DNA from 2 places in the Pseudoalteromonas galatheae genome. Region 2 is predicted to be linked to the other one. Evidence: predicted binding sites of a transcription regulator. Region 2 holds the regulator's gene; the other holds the start of a gene.
The links. Region 2 encodes sigma-54, which starts transcription at its own class of promoters, with help from an activator protein. Its sites were predicted from a motif close to GTTGGCACGNNNNTNGNNT; they were not measured.
Positions count from the first base shown of each region.

Region 1: the regulator sigma-54 is predicted to act here: its motif matches at 1,563-1,581, upstream of CWC29_RS04535 (flagellar assembly protein T N-terminal domain-containing protein).

Region 1 is NZ_PNCO02000001.1:1,042,604-1,046,820, reverse strand. It holds gene flgM (flagellar biosynthesis anti-sigma factor FlgM) at 1-27, shown strand, start outside; gene flgN (flagellar protein FlgN) at 20-448, shown strand; gene CWC29_RS04540 (LPP20 family lipoprotein) at 939-1,415, opposite strand; gene CWC29_RS04535 (flagellar assembly protein T N-terminal domain-containing protein) at 1,617-2,813, shown strand; tRNA gene CWC29_RS04530 (tRNA-Arg) at 2,924-2,998, opposite strand; gene CWC29_RS04525 (FlgO family outer membrane protein) at 3,330-3,968, opposite strand; gene CWC29_RS04520 (FlgO family outer membrane protein) at 3,982-4,217, opposite strand, start outside.
Region 2 is NZ_PNCO02000001.1:3,312,088-3,316,304, forward strand. It holds gene lptA (lipopolysaccharide transport periplasmic protein LptA) at 1-289, shown strand, start outside; gene lptB (LPS export ABC transporter ATP-binding protein) at 289-1,014, shown strand; gene CWC29_RS14730 (RNA polymerase factor sigma-54) at 1,061-2,560, shown strand; gene hpf (ribosome hibernation promoting factor) at 2,590-2,877, shown strand; gene ptsN (PTS IIA-like nitrogen regulatory protein PtsN) at 2,879-3,337, shown strand; gene rapZ (RNase adapter RapZ) at 3,330-4,196, shown strand; gene CWC29_RS14750 (HPr family phosphocarrier protein) at 4,197-4,217, shown strand, end outside.

The DNA of each region.
Region 1 (4,217 bases), 2.3 Mb from region 2:
GCATTTGAGTTCGAAATATATGGATGACTTGGTTCGGCTTTGCCACCACAAACTTTCAGAACAAATCTCGACGCTAGAAGCGATGACCCAGCTTCTGGCGCGTGAGCTTGATGAGCTGGCCTCTCGGCGAGGCGACAATTTAAAAGAAATTGCTCGTGAAAAGTTAACTCTCATTTCAAAACTACAAAAGCTCGATAATGAATTATCAAAAACCGAGTCCCACGTTTTTGAGCACGATGATGTAATCCCACTCATTGCTAAAGTACGTACTCTACTTCACGAATGCCAAACTAAAAATGAAATCAATGCTAAAACGGCCCACCAAGCCAATGTAAGCACTCGTGAATTGAAAGGAATTTTAATTGGGGCGCCAACTTCGATTACCTATGGTCAAGATGGCAGCGTGAAAAGTAGCGACAGTGAATTAGTACGTAATTTAAAAGCTTAATGACTCGCTTGAGGAAGCTCCGCCTTTGGTGCTAGCGAATACCTCACGAGCGTTAAAAACAACACGATAACACTTCTCTATACTCCTTATGATAATAATCATCACAGCTGCTTTAGAATTCTAAGAAAAGCATATTCTAGATTAGCTTATTTATGGCCTGCTTATCTTTCAGGTTTGTTTTTATACCAGTTGTATTAAGTAAATGATCTATCTTGAAGCGGGGAAATAGCTTTAGTAGCACCGCTCTCGCGTCCTGCTACCGCTAAGGTACCTATATCCATATAGGCAAGGCAAAAATTTTGCTATTTAGTTGTTCTAAATGAGAAACTTTTAACGAAGCTAATATGCTATTTCACCCTTCAAATTGATTAGAGAATTAATTCAATTGGTATTACAGCGGCTGAGCCTAGCCAGCAAATCGATCGTCGCGACCAAAACCTTCTTAGAAAAACAAAAATCAAGCAGCAAAGGTCAACAGGCTCTAGACTGCTTACTTAAAACTGTAAGATATTTTTTTGATTTTCTGCGGCTTGACTTGAGTAATATACAAATCATAAACGCGTTTCATATCAAGCTCTAATTCCGTTGCGTAAGTATCACCGACCGCGTAACTTTTCAGCACCTTAGCCCCACGAACAAGTCCATTTACTTGGCTCTTAAGGCCGTCGTTTTGGGCAATAGCACCCTTTACCGTGATAGTGGATGTCAAATTCTGGCCATAGAGTTGCTCAGCCAGCTCACGATAGGCTTCTAATTTTGAGACTTTAATGGCCATCAGCTGCTTCTCACCCGCAGTTTTACCCGGCTGAGCACTTAAAGGCGCATACCCCACAGCACGTAAAACAGGAAAAGTTTCCGGTTGCACCGTTTCATATTCAATGTGCTTGTCAACGAGGCTTGAACAGCCGCTGAGCCATGTCAGCGAGCAAATCATAACAATTGTATTGATAGAATTAGTGATACGCATTTCCCGCACTCCGCTACAATCTATACCAATCAAATTTAACACCTCCCCTGCATCTTAATCTCGCAGGGTTATTGCGGCTTTATTGAGTATTGGCAATAAGTAAAATTAACCTTCATAATGTATGATTATGCACGAACCTTGCCAAAATTTGGCACAGGTATTGCTGAGTTAGAGGGTAGTTTTTGATCTGGGCATTTAAACATGAAAAAGCAATTTGCGAGCAGTCTATCATTGTTGTGTATCACCTTAACTAATCCTGCTTATGCTGAATGGTTTGAAGTTACTGGCATGGCTGACGTTAAAAATGGCGATCATCAAAAAGCAAAAAGAAAGGCGGTAAACGATGCCATTACACAAGCTTTGCTGTTTTCTGGGGCTTCGGTAAGCAGTGTACAAACCGTCACCGATGGTGTGCTCACCCAAGATCAACTTAAGATCCGCTCAAATGCTGAGATTCAAAGCGCCAACGTAATTGCTGAAGCAAAAGTCGGTGACTCATGGCAAGTGACATTACATATTGATATTACCCCACAAAGTGCTCAGTGCCCGACCAGTGCATACAATAAACAGGTTGCAGTCACACAAAGCCAGTTAAAAAATAAACACCAAGCAACTTTAGGTCAAATTTTTGACATAAATAAAGTGGTCAGCGAGCGTCTATATCAGACAATGACCGAACAAAAGTTGAGCTTAGAGCCCGTTCCCTATTTTGCACAGACCATAGATGTTAGCCGCTTTTTCAGCCAGCGTTTTGATTATAATGAACAACTAATCGAAACCATTACAGCAAATACCAACAGCCAGTTTGTACTGCTGAGTCAAATTACTGATATTGCTAGTGTCGATAAACTTAATAGTGACCTCGCATTTTGGCAAAGTGATAAATACTTAAGAAGCTTCAAGGTAGACTTTGCGCTGTTTGATGCGCTTTCTCATGAAAGGGTATGGCAAAAGCAATATGCGACTCAAGGCGTGTGGCCGTTTAAGAAAACTAAATTAATCGATGTGTACAGTGAGCGCTTTTGGCAGACAGATTATGCTGATGAGATCCAAACCACGCTGACACAAATCGCAACTGATTTAAACGCAGCGGTCGCCTGCTTACCAACCAATGGCAAAATCCTACATATTGATGATGAACAAGTCGTTATTAATTTGGGCCGTATGCATGGCTTAGAGAATGGCCAGATCCTTAACGTAGCGCATAGCAATCCGCTGACTAATGTCGATGGTAAAGTGTTTATGCATCAAATTAAAACCATTAATAAGTTGCAAGTGATCCAAGTGAATGCGCAAAACGCCATTGCAGTAAACATCAGCAATCGCCCACTTCATAATGTCCAAATTAATGACTTAGTTGAAATTCAAATGGAAAATGAGAATGAGTTTGAGCTGTAGCGTTAAGACTACCACTTGCAAAAGACAGGTTTTTCGATAGCTTTACACACTCTACAACATGCTTTCGCCGCCCATTTACTCTGGTAATTCCACGCAGAAGTGAATACTAATGGCGTCCCCAGTAGGAATCGAACCTACATCTAAGCCTTAGGAGGGCCTTGTTTTATCCATTAAACTATGGGGACAATCTTTAAAATACCAGGTAACAATCACCTTTTATGACCTTCACTAGCGAGGTCTGCGTTACTTAATACCAATTAAAGTCGAGATTTGTTGACTACCGATCGTACTGCATCTCAATGACTTCGCTTTAGTATACTGATCTTAATGAACTTTTAAAGATTAATAGTCAAATTATTCGCAGGAATAAATGGAGTTAATAAGTAGGCGAATATACACTGTTACGACCTACTACCGCACTTTCCATTGCTTGCCCTACGGTTTGAATAAGAAATTGGATAGCGTTTTTTAATAAAACCTAAATTTTATTCTCGTCAAAAAACGCTGTCTGAAATGTTATCTTGAAGCGGTTGCCTGCTCATCAAGGATAAAGTATGGAATGGTCACCATAGTGCTTGCGATAACTAAGCTGGTGTTAAACTCTAACAATCTTGCATTCACCTCCACGCCTCGTGGACGGTAAACCATAGTACCTGTAAGTAAATGGCTCGGTGATTGCACATTTCTCAAGCGGTTTGCGTTACGAGAAAAAGTCAAATCGCCACTGGATGTCACTTCTATTTTTCCAAGCGCTTTAAAGTCTAGCGCTTGATAACCCAGCTTTTGCATTTGGTGCATTAAAGACTCAGCCAATTGGTTTCCTAACTGGTTAGTATCCCTTAATGATTCATTAAAGTTAACAAAACTGGCTACCGCTATCGACTCCGGCTTTTGCCCTAAAACAGTATCTGACAGTTCCAAAGCTATTTGATTAGCATAGTTGGCAATTTCTTTGCGATGACGGTAGCTAATAAAGCCAATATCTTGCATTGCCGTGGCTTGAGAAGCTTCATTACGCTCTTGCTCTTTCATCATAGCGTACAATATTTCCATATCGGATTGCTGCGCTTCTGTAGATTCTGGAGCCACCTGTTTTGTCATTTCGCAGCCCCCAAGTAAAGCAAGTGTTGTCGCAAATAGTACTACATTTTTCATTATAGCCTCCGAGTTAGTTTGCACGCTCTATACGAATGCCATCGTATGCCGCGCCATCTTGCAAGGCATTGACCACATTTTGCGGCAAAAAGCCTTGAGCGGAACCCACGACACTTTTACTTCTGAGCCCTACCACTCTGGCATTGACCATCACTCCGCCCTGATGATTAACCAATGTACCGCCTAGCACATACAAAAAAGGATGGTCGTCAGATAACTCTAAGAAATCACGGCTAAAAATAAAGTCGC
Region 2 (4,217 bases):
CCCTGCCACTTTTAGCGAACGTCAACCTGATGGCAACTTGCTAGAAGCCAAAGCAAATGAAATCCGTTACGACGTAGCTAAAGGAACCCTAGTGATTTCTGGCGATGCGGAAATCAATCAAACAGGGCAAAAAATCAATGCGCAAGTCATCACCTACGACATTGAAAAGCAATTGATCAGCGCTGAGCGCTCAGATCAAGAAGATTCCCGTGTAAGAACCATACTTGTTCCTGTAGATGACAAAAAAGACGCAAAAGATAAAAAAGCGCAGGAAGAAGGTAACAATTAATGAGCGAGCTCAAAGCAACGGGTTTAGCAAAGAGTTATAAAGGTCGTGAAGTCGTCAAGAATGTTGGCTTAAGTGTCCAAGCTGGCAGTATTGTAGGTTTGTTAGGCCCAAATGGCGCAGGTAAAACCACTACTTTTTACATGATAGTAGGATTAGTACCAAGCGATAAAGGTTTTATTCAGATTGATGGCGAAGACATCACTTTACTACCGATGCATAGCCGCGCGCGACTTGGCATTGGCTATCTTCCGCAAGAGTCTTCAATCTTTAGAAAGCTCACGGTCTATCAAAATTTAATGGCGATTTTAGAAACTCGAAAAGACTTAACTAAAGTTGAAAGAGAGGCTGAGCTAAATGAGTTATTAGATGAATTTAATATTCAACATATTCGCGATTCACAGGGTATGGCATTATCGGGAGGCGAAAGAAGACGGGTAGAAATTGCTCGCGCTTTAGCTGCTAATCCCAAGTTTATCCTGTTAGATGAACCTTTTGCTGGTGTTGATCCAATTTCGGTGTTAGATATAAAGACAATCATAGAGCACCTAAAAAACCGCGGTATCGGTGTATTAATCACCGATCACAACGTAAGAGAAACACTAGACGTATGTGAAAAGGCCTACATCGTTTCACATGGTGAGTTAATCGCTGCAGGCACGCCAGAACATGTTTTGGCAGATCAAACCGTAAGAGATGTCTACCTAGGCGAACAATTCAAGCTATAGTTAAGACGTAGTATTAATAACTGTTAAAAAGGATTGTTAGAGATACATGAGGCAATCATTACAGCTGCGCATGGGGCAGCAACTTACAATGACTCCACAACTGCAACAAGCTATTCGCTTGCTGCAGCTTAGTACATTGGATCTGCAACAGGAAATACAAGAAGCATTAGACAGCAATCCATTATTGGAAGTGGAAGAAGGTGATAATACTGACGGCGAAAATGCTGACCAACACGGCCAAGAAAAGAGCAGCACTGAAGATAATCAAAATTCAGGCGATGAAGCATCAGTTAGTGACTATGAGATAGACTCAGATACCGCCATGAGCAAAGACACGGTGAGCGATGATCTCGCCATGGATGTCACTTGGGACGAGTATATGAGCGCAGCTCCAGCCGCCAGCTCAGGTCCACTCCCTGATGACGATAATGTTTATCAAGGGGAAACCTCTGAATCTCTCCATGATTATCTCATGTGGCAACTTGAGTTGACTCCATTTAGTCCAACAGATAGAGCTATTGCGATTGCGATTATTGAAGCGGTCGACCTGTCAGGCATTTTAACACTCTCTTGCGAAGACATTTTAGAGAGCATTAATGACGAAGATAGCGAAGAGCCTATTGAGCTAGATGAAGTCGAAGCCGTACTCAAACGTATTCAGCTTTTTGACCCTGTTGGTATCGCTGCGCGTAGTTTACAAGAATGCTTATGTATTCAGCTAAACCAATTCGCCCCAGATACGCCATGGATTGCCGAAACGAAAATGATCCTGACAGAGCATATTGATTTGCTTGCCAGCCGTGACTATCGAACTTTGGCTAAGAAAACGCGCCTTAAAGAAGCCGATCTCAAAGAGGTGATGACGCTAATTCATAGTCTTAACCCAAAGCCTGCGGCAAGCATTATTCATGAAGAACCTGAGTATGTGATCCCTGATGTATCGGTGAAAAAAGTAAAAGGTCGTTGGGTCGTAGAGCTAAACCCTGATGCTATGCCTAAAATAAGAGTAAACGATCACTACGCTGCGATGTCTAGAACGGCGAAATCCAGTACGGATAGTCAGTTTATTCGCTCTCATTTACAAGAAGCAAAATGGTTTATTAAAAGCTTAGAAAGCCGAAATGATACTTTATTAAAAGTTACCAATTGCATTGTGCAACAACAACAGGCATTCTTTGAACATGGCCCCGAAGCAATGCGCCCTATGGTGCTAAATGATGTTGCTGAAATGGTTGAGATGCATGAGTCCACAATTTCCCGTGTGACAACACAAAAATATATGCATACACCTCGGGGAATATTTGAGCTGAAGTATTTCTTCTCTAGCCATGTAAGTACAGAAAATGGAGGTGAGTGCTCTTCCACAGCAATTAGGGCACTTATCAAAAAGCTGATAGCTGCAGAAAATACCGCGAAGCCATTGAGTGACAGCAAAATTGCAGATATCTTAGCTGAGCAAGGAATTAAGGTAGCGAGACGCACGATTGCAAAATATCGTGAATCCCTAGCCATTCCACCGTCAAATCAGCGTAAAAGTTTGATATAAGACGTAAAACCCAAGAAGGAAAAATGCTTATGCAACTAAATCTAACTGGTCGCCATGTAGAAATTACTGACTCATTAAGAGACTATGTCACCAACAAGTTTGCGAAGCTAGAAAGGCACTTTGATCATATCAATAACGTGCATGTGATCCTAGATGTCGAGAAGCTAGTACAAAAAGCAGAAGCAACATTACACGTAAACGGCGGCGAACTATTTGCATCAACAGAGCATCAAGATATGTATGCCGCAATTGATGGCCTTATCAACAAGCTAGATCGTCAAGTTATTAAACACAAAGAGAAGCTCACTCGACACTAAGATGAAATTAAGTGAATTAGTGAACAAGGACTGCAGTAAAGCTGCGGTCCTTTTTAATAGCAAAAAACGTATTTTAGAATACATCAGCGAACTGGCTCATAGTCAAATTCCAAATACCAGTCAGCATGCTATCTTGGACGCTTTAATGGCGCGAGAGAAATTAGGTAGCACTGGGATTGGTAAAGGCATTGCTATTCCTCATGGACGACTTGAAGGGTTAGATAAAATCCTTGCAATGGTACTTGTCAGTGAGCAAGGGATCCAGTTTGAAGCCATAGATAAGCAGCCGGTCGATATTTTTGTCGCATTCATCGTACCTGAAGGTGATAATCAACAGCACCTGAAGACCTTAGCGGCGATTGCTGATACACTCCAAGACAAGTCTTTTTGCAAAATGCTTAGGCAAGCAAAAAGTGATGATGAGTTATATGCAGTGATCCAAGGTGAATTTGATGAGTGATGAAGAAAAAGGACTCGAGCTTATCATTATCAGTGGCCGATCTGGCTCTGGTAAATCTGTAGCGCTTCGAGTATTGGAAGATTTAGGCTACTATTGTGTAGATAATATTCCAGTCAACTTACTGCCCTCTTTAGTCCGTAGTGTTTCCGACAATTATAATAAAATTGCAGTGAGCATTGATGTTAGAAACTTGCCTAAAGAACAAGACGAGTTTAATGACATTCTTGAGTACTTACCAGGCTTCGCCAAACCTACCCTGTTTTATTTAGACAGTGACGATCAAACCCTGATAAAACGCTTCTCAGAAACACGCCGTTTGCACCCGCTTTCACTGCATAACCTCCCATTAGATGTTGCAATTAAGAAAGAACGAGAATTATTAGATGTATTGATCACTCGCGCCGACTTCCTCATTGATACTACAGGCCTGAGCGTTCATCAACTTGCTGAAGATATTCGCGAAAAAATCTTAGGTAAAAAAGACAAACAACTCATTATTACCTTTGAATCTTTCGGCTTTAAACACGGTATTCCAAAACAAGCGGATTACGTTTTTGATGCGCGCTTTTTACCCAATCCACATTGGGAACCTGAGCTTAAGCCGCTCACGGGCCTAGATCAGCCAGTCAAAGACTATTTGTCGAGTCACAGCATCGTGCAAAAGTTTACTTGGCAAATTCAAACCTTTGTACAAACTTGGTTACCACACTTAGAACGTAACAATCGCAGCTATCTAACAATCGCAATAGGATGCACTGGAGGGCAGCACCGTTCGGTATACCTCGCACAAACCATAGGCGAGCGTTTTGCTAAAACCCACCCTAACGTCAAAATTCGTCATCGTGAGCAAGAGGGTTAAATGTTAGAAGATACGTTTTTA